DNA from 4 places in the Bacillus sp. PK3-037 genome. Region 1 is predicted to be linked to each of the others. Evidence: riboswitches for the same ligand, from Rfam matches in the RefSeq annotation. Region 1 holds a riboswitch; each other region holds the start of a gene.

What was found. A riboswitch is a leader RNA that binds a small molecule or an ion and turns the genes downstream of it on or off. The one in region 1 is predicted to bind thiamine pyrophosphate.
Region 2: it holds a riboswitch for thiamine pyrophosphate, as region 1 does, so the genes downstream of both, M1D69_RS12725 (acetylornithine deacetylase) here and thiC (phosphomethylpyrimidine synthase ThiC) in region 1, are expected to answer to the same signal.
Region 3: it holds a riboswitch for thiamine pyrophosphate, as region 1 does, so the genes downstream of both, M1D69_RS13865 (YkoF family thiamine/hydroxymethylpyrimidine-binding protein) here and thiC (phosphomethylpyrimidine synthase ThiC) in region 1, are expected to answer to the same signal.
Region 4: it holds a riboswitch for thiamine pyrophosphate, as region 1 does, so the genes downstream of both, tenA (thiaminase II) here and thiC (phosphomethylpyrimidine synthase ThiC) in region 1, are expected to answer to the same signal.

What each region holds. Positions count from the first base shown of each region.
Region 1 covers NZ_CP096408.1:3,174,191-3,178,137, reverse strand. The annotation lists gene M1D69_RS16380 (zinc-dependent alcohol dehydrogenase) at 1-239, opposite strand, end outside; gene M1D69_RS16375 (spore coat protein) at 260-619, opposite strand; gene M1D69_RS16370 (spore coat protein) at 616-840, opposite strand; gene M1D69_RS16365 (Type 1 glutamine amidotransferase-like domain-containing protein) at 942-1,634, shown strand; TPP riboswitch at 1,703-1,810, shown strand; gene thiC (phosphomethylpyrimidine synthase ThiC) at 1,943-3,715, shown strand; gene M1D69_RS16355 (FbpB family small basic protein) at 3,858-3,947, shown strand, end outside.
Region 2 covers NZ_CP096408.1:2,496,382-2,500,328, forward strand. The annotation lists gene M1D69_RS12720 (YlmC/YmxH family sporulation protein) at 136-381, opposite strand; gene M1D69_RS12725 (acetylornithine deacetylase) at 464-1,744, opposite strand; TPP riboswitch at 1,836-1,938, opposite strand; gene M1D69_RS12730 (ABC transporter ATP-binding protein) at 1,947-2,741, opposite strand; gene sigG (RNA polymerase sporulation sigma factor SigG) at 2,898-3,680, opposite strand; gene sigE (RNA polymerase sporulation sigma factor SigE) at 3,820-3,947, opposite strand, start outside.
Region 3 covers NZ_CP096408.1:2,713,776-2,717,722, reverse strand. The annotation lists gene M1D69_RS13875 (ABC transporter ATP-binding protein) at 1-540, opposite strand, end outside; gene M1D69_RS13870 (ECF transporter S component) at 527-1,126, opposite strand; gene M1D69_RS13865 (YkoF family thiamine/hydroxymethylpyrimidine-binding protein) at 1,123-1,728, opposite strand; TPP riboswitch at 1,825-1,936, opposite strand; gene M1D69_RS13860 (response regulator transcription factor) at 2,038-2,724, shown strand; gene M1D69_RS13855 (ATP-binding protein) at 2,728-3,947, shown strand, end outside.
Region 4 covers NZ_CP096408.1:2,879,119-2,883,065, reverse strand. The annotation lists gene M1D69_RS14855 (monovalent cation:proton antiporter family protein) at 1-1,813, shown strand, start outside; TPP riboswitch at 1,876-1,984, shown strand; gene tenA (thiaminase II) at 2,065-2,772, shown strand; gene tenI (thiazole tautomerase TenI) at 2,750-3,367, shown strand; gene thiO (glycine oxidase ThiO) at 3,351-3,947, shown strand, end outside.

The sequences.
Region 1 (3,947 bases):
TCGCCTTTTTTAACCTTGTGAACGTCGGGGCCTGTTTCTTCAACAATGCCCATTGGTTCATGGCCGATGATATAATCTTCAGGAAAATTGGGAACCATGCCGTGAATTAGGTGTAAATCAGATCCGCAGATTGCTGTGGTTGTCAGTTTGACGATGATATCATCAGGTTTTTTGATTTCTGGCGCTTTTACCTCTTTGACGCGGACGTCTTTAATGCCTTGATACGTAACAGCTTTCATTCATAATGTCTCCTTATTGTTTAGTGATCGGGCGTTGCGAATGTTCCGAGACGGTTCGTGTGATCGGGGAAAAGTTTTAGCCCGGCGATATCAACGGCTGTTTGTGCTGATTTCATATCGATTTGAAATTGTTTGTCCAAGTCAGAAGGGAAAAGCCAGCCTTTTTCCATCATGAGCTGTGATAATTCTCCGTGCAGGTAAATAGCGGCGTCCAATTGATTGCGCAATGCTGTTCTGAGTTCTGGGCTTGCGGTTTCCGTGATGGCGACAGCATAATTTTTGATACCGGTTTTTACGGAAATTAAGAAATCGAGGGCAAGTGCTGAATCAGTAAGGTCAGGCATGCCTTTTGCGTTTTTCGGGTCTAAGAAATCGTTCAATGACAGTCACCTCCTGTTATTGTCGGGGCCTTTTGATAGAGGCTCTGAAGCTCAGTTACGTCCCGTACAGACTGCTGTACATCCTTCTCCATAAGGGCTCTCAGTTCCTGATCGAACACCAGTCCCTGCATCATTTTTGATTTAAGTAAACATACGGTTTTGAAGTTGAGGATTTCGTGTAAATCAACTGTTTCGTGGTTTGCCAAACGGTCTTGTTCCATTTTTTCGGTCACCTCCTGATTCAAAGGTATTTTTACCTTGTATCATGCTTTTATGCGAAAGTGCTATAATGGGTAAAATATTTTCTTGGGGGAGTCGAATGATGAAACAGATTATTGCGATGGGCGGCGGAGGTTTTTCAATGGAACCAGATCATCTCGTTCTTGATCAATTTATCATTAATCAATCAAAGCAGCCCTCACCTCGCATTTGTTTTTTGCCAACGGCAAGCGGGGATGCGGAGAATTATGTTCAGCGGTTTTATCATGCTTTTCAAAAGCTTGATTGTGACCCGTCTCATTTGTCTTTATTTAAGCCGCCGACAACAGATTTAGCCTCCTTTATTATGGAGAAAGATGTGATTTATGTCGGCGGGGGAAATACAAGAAATTTGCTGGTGCTGTGGAAGGAGTGGGGACTGGATCACATATTGAAAAAAGCTTGGGAGAACGGGATTATTTTAGCGGGATTAAGTGCAGGTGCGATCTGCTGGTTTGAAGAAGGTGTGACGGATTCTGCCGGACCGCTGACCGGTTTGAAAAGCTTGGGTTTTTTGCAAGGCAGTTTTTGTCCTCATTATGATGGTGAAAAGGATCGGAGACCTGCATATCATCACATGATATCAGCGAAAGCGTTGAGCAGCGGTTATGCAGCGGATGATGGAGCAGCTCTTCATTTTATTGATGATCAGTTTTTTCAGGCTGTGAGTTCAAGATCTGATGCAAAAGCGTATCGGGTGGTGCTTCATGAAAATGAAATCTCTGAAAGAGCATTGCCGATTACATATTTGTCTTGAATTTGCTGAATATTTTATACATTGCTCTTTTTTTCAGTTTGTTTTTATGATACGATAAGTGCGAAATTAATAGTTACTGGGGGTGCCCGCTGACGGGCTGAGAGAGAAGATATGCTTCTTAACCCTTTGGACCTGATCTGGTTCGTACCAGCGTGGGGAAGTAGAGGAATTGTTTTTATTATTGCTGAATACTGCAATAATATGTTTCTTTCTGACTGTAACCGGGTTCATTCAATTGAATCCGGTTTTTTGTGCTGGTTATGGGCTTGATTTTGTCCTTTCAAACAAAGAGAGGGGAAGGATAAGTGATGCAAAATCATTCAGTGCAGCAAGCCAACATTTCCATTATGTCGAGTTTTTCAGGGAGTAAAAAAGTATATGTAGAGGGGGCTTCGCCGGATATTCAAGTGCCGATGAGAGAAATCGAACTCAGTCCGACGACAGGATCATTCGGCGAAGAGGAAAACGCGCCGGTTCGTGTCTATGATACAAGCGGACCGTATACGGACCCCGATGTAAAAATTAATATTCAAGAAGGTTTAAAACCGCTTCGCCACAAGTGGATCACTGGGCGCGGCGATGTTGAGGAATACGATGGACGTGCTGTGAAGCCAGAAGACAACGGCTATAAAAAGGCTAACCCTCATGTAAGCTATCCCGGATTAAAGCGGAAGCCGCTGCGGGCGAAAACGGGTCAAAATGTCACTCAAATGCATTATGCGAAAAAGGGGATGATTACCCCTGAAATGGAGTTTATCGCTATTCGTGAGCATGTGACTCCCGAATTTGTCAGAGAGGAAGTAGCCAGCGGCCGGGCGATTATTCCAGCAAATATTAATCATCCGGAAAGTGAACCAATGATTATCGGCCGAAATTTCCATGTGAAAATTAATGCGAATATCGGGAATTCAGCGGTTACATCTTCGATTGAAGAAGAAGTGGAAAAAATGACGTGGGCAATTCGCTGGGGAGCAGATACGATGATGGATCTTTCCACAGGGAAAGACATTCATACGACGCGTGAATGGATTATCCGAAATTGCCCGGTTCCTGTTGGCACCGTTCCGATCTATCAAGCGCTTGAAAAAGTAAACGGTGTAGCGGAGGATTTAACATGGGAAATTTACCGTGACACGCTGATTGAGCAGGCTGAACAGGGTGTGGATTATTTTACGATTCACGCGGGTGTTTTGCTGCGATATGTGCCGCTAACTGCTAAACGGACAACGGGAATTGTGTCACGCGGAGGAGCGATTATGGCACAGTGGTGTCTGGCTCATCATCAGGAAAGCTTTCTGTATACTCATTTTGAAGAAATCTGTGAAATTATGAAAACATATGATATTGCCTTTTCTCTTGGAGACGGGCTTCGCCCAGGGTCAATTGCCGATGCCAATGACGAAGCGCAGTTTGCTGAATTAGAGACGCTTGGAGAACTCACGCAAATTGCCTGGAAGCATGATGTTCAGGTGATGATTGAGGGGCCGGGTCATGTGCCGATGCATAAAATCAAGGAGAACGTCGATAAACAAATGGAAATCTGTAAAGAAGCGCCTTTTTACACGCTAGGACCGCTGACGACGGATATTGCACCGGGTTATGACCACATTACATCAGCGATCGGAGCGGCGATGATCGGCTGGTACGGTACGGCCATGCTTTGTTATGTGACGCCGAAGGAGCATCTGGGGCTGCCAAACCGTGAAGATGTGCGGGAAGGGGTTATTACATACAAAATTGCGGCGCATGCGGCTGACCTTGCAAAAGGGCATCCGGGAGCGCAAAAACGAGATGACGCTTTATCAAAAGCCCGCTTTGAATTCCGCTGGCGAGACCAATTTAACCTGTCGCTTGATCCGGAAAGAGCGCTTGAATATCATGATGAGACCCTGCCTGCTGAAGGGGCGAAAACGGCTCATTTCTGTTCGATGTGCGGGCCGAAATTTTGCAGCATGAGAATTTCTCAGGATATCCGTGATTATGCCAAAGACAAAGAGCTTAATGAGTGGGATGCCATTCAAGAGGGCATGAAAGAAAAAGCCGAGGAATTTGTGAATCAAGGGAGCAAACTTTATAAGTAACAGTATAGAAAGTCATTGACAGGCCGAATTGAATACGTTTAAATATAGCTAATATACATTTCCAACATTTGCTGATCGGATCACCGAAGGCTCTTATCTTTTGAGATAAGAGCCTTTTTTATTTTTAAAGGAGGGAGAAATGATGGGAACCAAAAAAGAGAAAGGGAGAAGACGCTTCAGAAAACGAAAAACATATGGCAATCAGATGCTGCCGCTGGCGCTTCTTATTGAA
Region 2 (3,947 bases), 680 kb from region 1:
TATAAGGCGTAATTTCCCACTTATTTTACCACATCTTTCTGCATTCGTTTAGCGCCGATTTACATATTTCATAAATGAAATGTGCCGGAAGAGTTCAGACTTCCGGCATTTGACAATCAGCGGCAAAAAAGCAGGTTAAGCATGGGATTCACTTAATCGGACTAAAATGACATCTTCTCCGATTTTAACTATATTTCGCCAAGGAATGACCATTTCCTCTTCCTTTCCAAAAAAACCGAGAACTTTTCCATTTCCCCCTAGTATAATCGCCTGAATTTTTCCTGTGGTGACATTGATATCAATATCACCGATGCTCCCTAATTTTTTTCCGTTAGAGACATTGACGACATCCTTTACTTGAAATTCTGAAATGCTGATCATCCCATCACGTCCTTTTTCGGTCCTTTTTTCTAGTATATGAACGGGCGGGCTGAACCTTGTCAGCAAGGAGAAATTTTCATGATCATTGTTCTTTTTTGCGGCTGCACCATCTTATGATGAACGTGAGCATGATTTTCGTATAATCTACGAGCTGCTTAATCGATACCTCTTCATTAACGGCATGAGCATTATATAAATCGCCCGGTCCGTATATCACGCTTGGAATACCGGCATTATAAAGCCATCCCCCATCTGTTACGGTTTGAGAAACGTCAATGACGGGGCGGTCCCGTTTGATCTCCTCGTGTGACGCCGTAAGGGCTAAAACGCCGGGATGAGCCGGATCAACTTCCAAGGCCGGAAAAATTTCGCCTCTTTCTTCAATCATTGAAGAGCCTCCCCATTTGAAGACAGGACGGTTTTCCCTCAGCCAAATATCACTGTCACTCAGCCTGTTGATGTAATCTTCTATTTCAGCAGCCACTTCTTCATGCGTTTCATTGGGATAAAAATGGACGGTAATCCATAATCGGCACTCATCCGCTATAAAGGCCGCATGTCTGCCTCCTTCTATAACAGCGGGATTAATGGTGTTTGTACCGGGGGTAAAGCCGGGATAGCTTTTCATAATGGCCCAATGTCGCTCCAGCTCACCGAGTCCAGAAATGATTTTTGCCATTTTTTCGATTGCGCTCGCCCCGAATGTTCCTCCGCCAGCGTGGATCATATTCCGTCTTGTTCCATCGTGAAACGTTTGATTGCTTTTTATTTCGATCCAGCCTGTAATCACTCCGCCTTGGCCTTGAATATGCATATCGCTCGTATCCGCCACAACTGCAAAGTCTGCGTGATAGCCCTTTTTGCAGCATTCAAGCGTGCCGGCCTCTCCGACTTCCTCCCCGATGACCGATTGCAGAATCAAATCGCCCGGGAGCTCAACGCCCGCTTCACGAATCAGCTTTAAAGCAAACAGCACACAGGCCATTCCGCCTTTCATATCTGAAGCGCCCCGGCCGATTAAGAAACCGTTTTTCTCACTGGGGCAAAATGGGTCATGCACCCAGTCCTCGCCCTCTTTTACCTCTGCCACATCGACATGCCCATTGATGATTAAACTTTGATAGGCGGCTGAATTTGTTCCTTTTAAAACACCCACAACATTGGGATCTCCTGGATAAACGTCCCATTTGTCGATGGAAAAGCCCCGTTCAAGCAAAAACTGCGCAATCCATGTTTGGATGCTGTCTGTATTTCTCGCAGGCGGCGCCGGTGTTTTAAAAGAAATCAGCGTTTTCGCAAGCTCAATGAGCTCGTCCTTTTGTTCTTCCGCTTTTTTTAGTAAAGACTCTACTTGATCAATCATGTTATCCGCTCCTATTTTTAATAAGAAAAAAGCCGTTTCATATTCATGAAACGGCTTAATAAAGAAAGCAGAGTGCAAGCTGCTGCATTCTCCGCTTTTTTCACCGCTTCCCTCCGCTGGTATGATCCAGATCAGGTCAATAAGGGTTGAGACAAGCGTCTCTCTCAGCTTCGAAAGCACCCCCAGGATGAATCGTATGTTGTTATGCATTTGTCACCGGCTCAGCTCTTGTTAAAAACGGGCGATCCTGATTCCAGAATACACGGATCGGCGTATCAAAAAAAGAAGAAAGTGATTCGTCTGTCAGCATGTCTTTCATTTGTCCTGACCTAAAAACTTTTCCCTTTTTTAACAAGAGGGCTTTATCAAAAATCGGCAAAATTTCTTCCGCATGATGTGTAACATAAAGAATAGACGGCGCATTTTCCCTGCTTGCAATGTGCGTAATCGTATCTAACAGTTTTTCCCGGGCGATAAAATCAAGTCCTGTAACTGGTTCGTCCAGTATAAGCAGCTCCGGATCAGCCATTAGCGCTCTTGCGATTAAAGCTCTTTGTTTCTCTCCCTGAGAAAGAGTTTCGTAGCGGCGGTCGGCATAATCAATGGCTCCTAAGTCCTCGAGCAGGGCAATCGCTTTTTCTCTGATTTCCGCACTTGGTGTTTCATACAAGCCAATCGAAGCATATGCCCCGCTTAGAGCAATTTCAAAAGCTGAATCTGCCGGATACAATTTTTGCTGAAGACCCGCTGAGACAAGGCCGATTTTTCGTCTGAGTTTATCTCCCAGCTCCGTTTTTCCGAATACATGACCAAGCACCTGCATCTCGCCTGCTGTCGGAAAATAGTAAGAGCATAACATATTTAACAGCGCGGTCTTCCCAGCTCCGTTTAATCCGTAAAGCACCCAATTCTCCTTTTCTTCTACTTTCCAGTGAATATCCTTTAGTATCCATTTTCCATTCCGTTTTAGTGAGACATTGTCAAGCTGCAAAATCATTGTGGTCCTCCTCTTTCCAAGCCGAATAATTATTTTAATTTTCACAAAACTGTGTACGGACTAGGATACCTTACTTTTTCGAAAACGTAAACCGCTCGTTTCCAAATAGAAAAGCCTTTAAAACAGAAATTGTTTTAAAGGCTTTCGGCGTGCATGCTATTGATGAATATTCTTATTCATTTGTTTAATTGCTGCCTTTTCCAGTCTGGACACCTGTGCCTGGGAAATGCCGATTTCTTCAGCTACTTCCATTTGCGTTTTTCCTTGGAAGAACCGTTTTCTTAAAATCATTTTTTCCCTCTCGTTCAGTCTTCTCATGCCTTCTTTCAAAGCCAGCTCTTCAATCCATTGTGTATCTTTGTTGCGTTCATCACTGATTTGATCCATGACATAAATCGGATCTCCGCCGTCATTGTAGATCGGTTCAAAAAGAGATACCGGATCTTGAATGGCGTCGAGTGCGAACACGATTTCTTCGTGCGGTACTTCAAGAACTTTGGCGATATCCTCTGCCGTCGGCTCCTTGCTTGTCTCACTGATTAACCGCTCTCTTACCTGAAGTGCCTTATATGCGATATCCCTGAGTGATCTCGAGACACGTATCGGGTTATTATCGCGCAAATACCTGCGGATTTCTCCGATAATCATAGGTACAGCGTATGTTGAAAACTTAACATTGTGGCTTAGATCAAAATTATCAATGGATTTCATTAGTCCGATGCAGCCGACTTGAAATAAGTCATCAACATACTCCCCTCTGTTATTAAATCTTTGAATGACACTTAAGACAAGACGCAAGTTCCCGTTTACAAGCTTTTCTCTGGCTGAATCATCACCTTCGTCCTGCAATTGCCTAAACAGCTTTCTCATCTCTTCATTCTTGAGTACGGGTAATTTGGAGGTATCCACCCCGCAGATTTCGACTTTATTTCTCGACACTTTTTTCCCTCCCTACAGGAGCTGCTGTACAACGTTAAGTATCTCCTCGGGTGGGAAAAATATGCACTGCACTCAAACCGAAAAATAGTCATAATTGGGAAATCCTTGTAGAATCAAGGGATTAACCCGCAAAAATTTTTTACACCATTTTGTTGAATTCTTTTCGCAATCTTTTAATGATTCTTTTTTCCAGACGGGAAATATAGGATTGGGAAATCCCCATCATATCCGCAACATCCTTTTGGGTCTTTTCCTCTTCGCCGACAA
Region 3 (3,947 bases), 460 kb from region 1:
GTCTAAAAGGGAAGTCGGTTCATCCAGAATAATCGTCTCAGGCTGCATCGCCAAAATACAGGCGAGCGCGACTTTTTGCTTCAGTCCCCCTGACAGAGTGGAAATCGTTTTTTCCTTTACATGAGTGATATGTAATTTTTCCAGAACGTCATCAATTTTCTTCACCATTTCTTCTTGGGGGACTTGCAGATTTTCCAATCCAAAGGCGATTTCATCCTCTACTGTCAGCATACAAAACTGCTGATCAGGGTCCTGAAAGACGACTCCGACATGCTGAGCGATTGTTTCAGAGGTTTCAGCGTCAGTGATCGGTTTTTGAAATAAGAATACATGCCCAGACAGCATCCCGTCGCAAGCTTCAGGGTAAAGCCCGTTTAAACAGAGGGCAAGCGAGCTTTTTCCGCACCCGCTCGGCCCTAACAATAAAGCGCATTCTCCTTTTTGGAGCTCAAACGTTATATCCTGAAAAATCGGTTTCTCGTTTTCTTCATATGAAAAGCTAAGCCGGTCAACCGAAAGCAACTTGTTATAGGCTTGCATGATTTGATACCCGTTTCCGTTTCTTTTTCAGTTCCTTTCCGAGTGCCATTCCGTTTAAGACACCCGTATATGCGAGAGAATCGCTGACAGCTTTTCCGAGAAGGCCGGCCAGGACCGCACCTGAAACGAGACGGATCACAAGCATAATGAGCAGATAGCCTGGTGAGTACGCCGCATAACCGGAAACAAAGAAATCATAAATAAAGCTGGACACCGAAGACCCCATACCCGCCAGAAGCAGCACAGGAAGGGAATATGCTTTCCAGCGTGTCACAAGAAATACAGCTTCTGCTCCGAGACCTTGAACAATGCCGATCACGATAACCATCGGGCCTGAAGGATTTCCCAGCAAACATTCAACGAGAGCTGCGATGATTTCTGAAACAAGGGCCGCGCCCGGTTTACGAATGATGTACGCGGCAATCACCGACACGATAAACCAAATGCCGTAAATCGGTTCATAAGCGATGGGCCCGAACATCCCTGCAAGTACGTTTCCGAAATGGGTGAATACTAAATAAACAATGCCAAAAACAATACTGATAACAGACATGATAACAATTTCTTTTACTTTCCAGCTTTTCATTTTATCCCTGCTTTCTGTTTTCTTGATGGACTGTTTGCCGAGAAGTTCACGGTCATGGTGACATGGGCTGTTTGCTGATTTGCCATGCGGAAAGCGTCTTCCAGTGTCTGGAACACGTCGTGTGCATCTCCGTCTAGCTCACTTGCGTAATGAACACCCTGTACAAAGGTGCCGTCAGCCTTAGCGATTTCAACAGCTTTTATGATGATGTCCATATAATTCGGCTCATTCATCGGATACAGTGCAAATTGGCATGGAGCCTCTGCTTTCAGGTCGTGAACAGATTCTTCATTGACTCGCTTTTCATCTGCTTTCAGATATGTATCTCCTTGGGTATCGCCCGGGCAGCCGATGGAAAACGTCCCGTTCATGACAATGTGCTTTTCGCTATTTGCTGCATACAGGTAGATGGCTTTAGCGGCGTCGAATACATGAGCGATCGATCCGCGCAAAACTGTGCTGATATGATCGGTCTTTGTCCAAACCTTTGACGTATCCGTTTTTTTTAGCGCGGACTTGATCACACTGATAAAATCATCTGTCATCGGGTATAAAGAGAACCGAAATCCGGCGATTCTGCTTGTGCCGCATAAGTTGTCCATTTCTCTGACCTCCTGTTTTTTTGGTGAAATAAAAAACTGCATATCCTTAGGGAATATGCAGTCATAGATCGAGTAAGCGCACAAAAAAATACACCTTTCGGTCAACCTGCACTTCCCCACGCTGGTATTATCCAGATCGGGTCATAAGGGATCAAAGCGCGATTTTGCGCGCTTTATCTCAGCCATAACAGCACCCCTAGTGCTTTCCGTATACAATTTTTTATTTTGACATCATAATAGATGATAAGAATCATTTTGTAAACAATGAAATCATTTTTTTCATATAGGAACATGAGAGGATGATCGGAATTGGAAAAAGGGCACATCTTAATTGTAGAAGATGAAGAAAAAATCGCGAGGGTCCTTCAGCTTGAATTGGAATATGAAGGATACAGCGTCACCATCAAACATAATGGCTCTGAAGGACTTAACGCGGCCACGGAAGGTTCGTATTCCCTATTGCTGCTCGATGTCATGCTGCCAGGGTTGAGCGGGCTTGAAGTGCTGCGCCGGTTGAGGAAAACGGATCAAGAGACACCGGTTATTTTATTAACAGCCCGCGACAGCGTTCCAGATAAGGTAACGGGGCTTGACATCGGTGCGAATGACTATGTTACCAAGCCGTTTGAAATAGAAGAATTGCTTGCCAGAATCAGAGCGGCACTACGCCAAACCGGAAGCAAAACAGAGGATATCGGCACATTTTTGACATATGACGATTTGCAGGTGAACGAGAAAACACGTGAAGTCAGACGGGGAGACAAAGAGGTTGAATTAACGCCCCGGGAATTTGATTTGCTCGTCTATATGCTGAAGCATCCGCAGCAAGTGCTGACGAGAGAGCAAATTCTCAGCTCTGTATGGGGGTTTGATTACCTCGGAGATACAAATGTCGTCGACGTGTACATAAGATATATCAGAAAAAAATTGGACTATCCTTACGAAAAACAGCTGATTCACACCGTACGCGGGGTCGGCTATACCATTAAGGGGTAAATGATGAAGCTGAAGACAAAGATTCATCTTTATACATCCATTTGGCTGTTGATTTTATTAGTGTTGGTCCATACTGCGGTCTATCTCATTTTTTCATCGGCACTCACCTCAAAGGATGCGGCCCGTCTTGCCGATGAAACGGACAATATCGCCGAAGCTCTGCATACCGCCGAAACACAAGGAGTGGCTTTGCAGGATATGCTGCAGGCCTATCTTCCGGCAAACGGAATGGTGCGGGTAGTGAATGCGGATCGGAAAGCCGTCATGACCATCACAAAGGAAAAAGTATATAAAGACTTCCCTCTTTCTTTTCACAGCGGGGAAACGACAGACGTGACAAAGCATGAAGGCAAACTGTTTGCAGCAGCATCTGTCCCGGTCATTTGGACAGACGGACAAGTCGTATCTCTTCAGCTCGTGGAAAGGCTGGAGCATACAGGAGAGAGTCTTCTTCTGCTAAGAATCATCTTAATTGCGGCCAGCGTGGCTGTCTGTATCGCTTCCTTCTTTGCCGGCAGCTTACTCGCCCGCCATATCACCAATCCAATCAGACAATTGGTGACAACGATGAAAGACATACAGAGAGAAAAAGCATTCAAAACAATTTCTTTGGAAGGACAGTCGCATGACGAACTGTATCAAATGGGGCTGACCTTTAATGAGATGGCGAGCATGCTGAAAGAGCACTACGACAAACAGCAGCAATTCGTCCAAGACGCTTCACACGAGCTGAAAACCCCGCTCACCATTATTGAAAGCTACAGCAATCTGATGAAACGCTGGGGGGCAAAAAAGCCTGAAGTGCTTGAGGAATCCATTGAAGCTATTCATTCAGAAGCGGTCCATATGAAAAAACTGACCAATCAGCTGCTTACGCTGGCCAAGACCCATAAAGAATTGGAGCTTGATCTGAAAACGGTTGACCTGATCGAAGTGTCGCGCGCCGTCATACAAACACTCCAGCCGGTTTATAAACGCGACATCTTTCTCGAGACGGACAAGGAGAATTTGCTTGTAACCGCAGATGAAGAACGCATAAAGCAGCTGCTGACGATTTTGCTTGATAATGCCATAAAATATAGTGACAAGGCCATTGTGATTTCCGCAGGAACCAATAACAGACGTCCGTTTTTGTCCGTAAGGGATGAAGGAATCGGCATACCTGAAGAGCATATCCCGCGCCTGTTTGAACGTTTTTACCGGGCGGATGAGGCGCGTAACCG
Region 4 (3,947 bases), 300 kb from region 1:
CGTACTTATCGTTGCATTTTTAACTCCCATCCTTTTGCATCGGTTTAAACTCAGCATCCCTGTTGTAGTTGCTGAAATTATTATGGGATTGATTATAGGAAAAAGCGGTCTTAATTTAGTTGTGGAGGGTGATACTTGGCTTCAGACGCTCTCTATGCTGGGATTTATCTTTTTAATGTTTTTAAGCGGGCTTGAAATTGATTTTTCTTCCTTTGAGAGAGGAAAGAAAAAACAGTTTCTGCAAAACGGCAAGGAAGCACCCAATACATTTGCCACAGCATCCATTATTTTTATCGGTATTTTTATTTTATCATTGCTGCTGTCCTATGGGTTCGTATTGGCTGGATTTATCCAAAATGCTTTTTTAATGACGCTTATTATTTCTACGATTTCGTTAGGTGTTGTTGTTCCAACCTTAAAGGAAGAACGGATCATGGATTCAAACATCGGGCAGATCATCCTGCTTGTTGCTGTGATTGCTGACTTGGTCACTATGATTCTTCTTGCTGTTTTTTCTTCTTTATACGGAGAGGACAGCGGAAACATGTGGCTCTTGATGATCCTGTTCGCAGCCGGAGTAGTGCTCTACTTCTTCGGTCGGATCTTTAAACACCGTTCTTTTGTTCAGTCCATGTCAAAAGGGACGATCCAGATCGGTACTCGTGCTATTTTCACCTTAATTATCGTACTGGTGGCTCTGTCTGAATCACTGGGGGCAGAAAATATTCTCGGCGCTTTCTTAGCGGGCGTGCTTGTTTCCTTGCTCTCGCCGAACAAGGAACTGGTTCAGCAGCTTGATTCCTTCGGCTACGGGTTCTTAATACCGATTTTCTTTGTGATGGTCGGTGTAAAATTGGATATTTGGACACTTTTTCAGGACCCGAAAATTTTAGTGATGATTCCGCTGCTGCTTATGGCGCTGCTAGTAAGCAAAATTCTTCCTGTCCTGTACTTGAAGAAATGGTATGATAACCGCACGATATTGGCGTCTGGTTTCCTGCTGACATCAACGCTTTCTCTTGTGATTGCAGCCGCGACAATCGGCCAGCAGCTTCATGTCATCAGCGCGAATATGTCAGGAGCGCTTACGCTGGTGGCGGTTATTGCAAGTATTTTTACGCCGGTCGGTTTTAAAAAGCTGTACAAAAAACAGGAGCAGCCGGAGGAGAAAAAGAAGATCACATTTATCGGCGCTAATCAAATGACACTGCCTGTGACACTTGAATTGCCTGAGAACGAGTATGAAGTGCGTGTCGTGCACGTTTATCAAGAAAACGCTGAGGAAAAGCTGTCAGACTCAGTATTTTCCGTCGAAACGATTTCTGATTATGAGCATCAAACCCTTGAATCGCTCGGTATATTTGATACAGAAATCCTTGTGGTGGCGACAGGGGATGAAGACATGAATACGGACATCGCACTATACGCCAAAGAAAAAGGAACAGAAAGAGTCATTGCCAGCACCGGATCACCGGAGAACGAAGCGAAATTGAAAGAGCAGGGCATCAGCATCTTTTCCATCTTGCTGTCGACCAAAACGCTGCTTCGCGCGCTGATAGAAGCGCCTGGCGTCATGAAACTGCTTACGAACCAGGAGTCTTCGCTGTATCAAATTAATATGGAAAACAGCAAATACGATGGCGTGATTCTCCGTGAATTCCCTTTAACAGGCGACGTGATTTTTGTCAGGATTTTCCGGGGTGTGGACAGCATCGTTCCTCACGGCGATACAAGACTGAAAATCGGAGACCGCTTAATTGTCACCGGATCACGCGGGTACGTAACGGATCTTAAGAAAACATTGGAAGGATAATATCTTGACCAAATAAGGATTCGTGTTAATATAGAGGTGCAGAACAATTCAATATGTATTCGTAAAACCACTAGGGGTGTCCTTTATAAGGGCTGAGATAAAAGTGTGACTTTTAGACCCTCATAACTTGAACAGGTTCAGACCTGCGTAGGGAAGTGGAGCGGTATTTGTGTTATATAACTATGCCAATTCCAAACCACTTTTCCTTGCGGGAAAGTGGTTTTTTTATTATCAGACAGGGGGAATGACGTGTGAAGTTTTCAGAAGAATGCCGCAGTGCAGCCGCAGAATGGTGGGAAGGCAGCTTTGTCCATCCATTTGTTCAGGGGATCGGTGACGGAACCCTACCGATCGACCGCTTTAAATATTACGTGCTTCAGGATTCTTACTATTTAACTCATTTTGCAAAGGTGCAATCGTTCGGAGCCGCTTATGCGAAGGACCTTTATACAACGGGACGTATGGCCAGCCATGCTCAAGGTACATATGAAGCGGAGATGGCGCTTCATCGCGAGTTTACGGAGCTTTTGGAAATCAGTGAGGAAGAACGGAAGTCATTTAAGCCATCTCCTACCGCTTACTCCTATACATCCCATATGTACCGTTCGGTTTTGAGCGGGAACTTTGCAGAAATCTTGGCAGCTCTTCTCCCGTGCTATTGGCTTTATTATGAGGTTGGTGAGAAATTGCTGACATGTGATCCGGGGCATCCGATTTACCAGAAGTGGATTAGCACATACGGCGGTGACTGGTTCAGACAGCAGGTGGAAGAACAAATTAACCGCCTGGATGAGCTGGCGGAAAACAGCACGGAGGAAGTGCGCGCCAAGATGAAAGAGAATTTCGTTATTTCGAGCTATTATGAATATCAGTTCTGGGGTATGGCTTATCGAAAAGAAGGCTGGTCAGACAGCGGCGTAAAAGAGGTGGAAGGGCTTGGAGCTGCACGCCATAACTGATGACCGCAAGCCGGTTAAAGATCTAGCGAGATCAATTATAGCCATTCAGGATGAGGTTGATTTCATCCATATTCGTGAACGGTCTAAATCGGCGGCTGACATTTTGAAACTGCTGGAGCTTATTTCTGAAGGCGGTGTTGATAAGCAAAAGCTGGTGATGAATGGCCGGGTTGATATTGCGCTTTTTTCAAATATTCATCGCGTTCAGCTGCCGAGCAGCAGCTTTTCGCCGAAACAAGTAAGAGCCAGATTTCCTCACCTGCACATTGGGCGATCGGTGCATTCACTGGAGGAAGCGCTTCAGGCAGAAAAGGAAGACGCTGATTATGTTTTGTTCGGCCATGTGTATGAAACGGATTGCAAACAAGGCTTTGAGGGCAGAGGCGTGTCTTTGCTTTCAGAAATCAAACAGAGGATCTCGATTCCGGTTATTGCAATTGGCGGAATGACACCTGCCAGATTAAGAGAAGTGAAACAAGCAGGTTCAGACGGTATCGCTGTCATGTCCGGAATTTTTTCTTCCGATGATCCTTTGGAAGCTGCCAGACGATATTCCCGCAAGCTAAAGGAGATTCAGTATGAAAAGGCATTATGATGCAGTTGTCATTGGAGGCGGAATTATTGGTTCCGCGATAGCTTATCAGTTGGCAAAAGAAAAGAAAAACACCTCATTGCTTGAAAGCGGAACAATCGGCGGCAGAACAACAAGCTCCGCGGCAGGGATGCTTGGCGCCCATGCCGAGTGCGAGGAGCGGGATGCGTTTTTTGATTTCGCCATGCACAGTCAGCGTTTGTATCAGAGTCTTGGAGAGGAGCTGTTTGCATTATCCGGCATTGATATCAGAAGGCATGATGGCGGTATGTTTAAGCTTGCATTCTCCGAAGAAGACGTGTCACGCCTGAGACGGATGGACGATTTGGATTCTGTCAGCTGGCATACAAAAGAAGAAGTGCTGGAAAAAGAGCCGTATACGGCCGGTGAGATTTACGGGGCGAGCTTTATTCAGGACGATGTTCATGTTGAGCCTTATTTTGTATGCAAGGCATACGCTAAATCGGCTAAAGCGCTTGGTACGGAAATTTTTGAGCATACTCCCGTTCTCGATGTGACGCGTGGCGGTGAATCCATTTTGGTCAAAACAGCGTCCGGTGACGTGCATGCGGACCATGTCGTG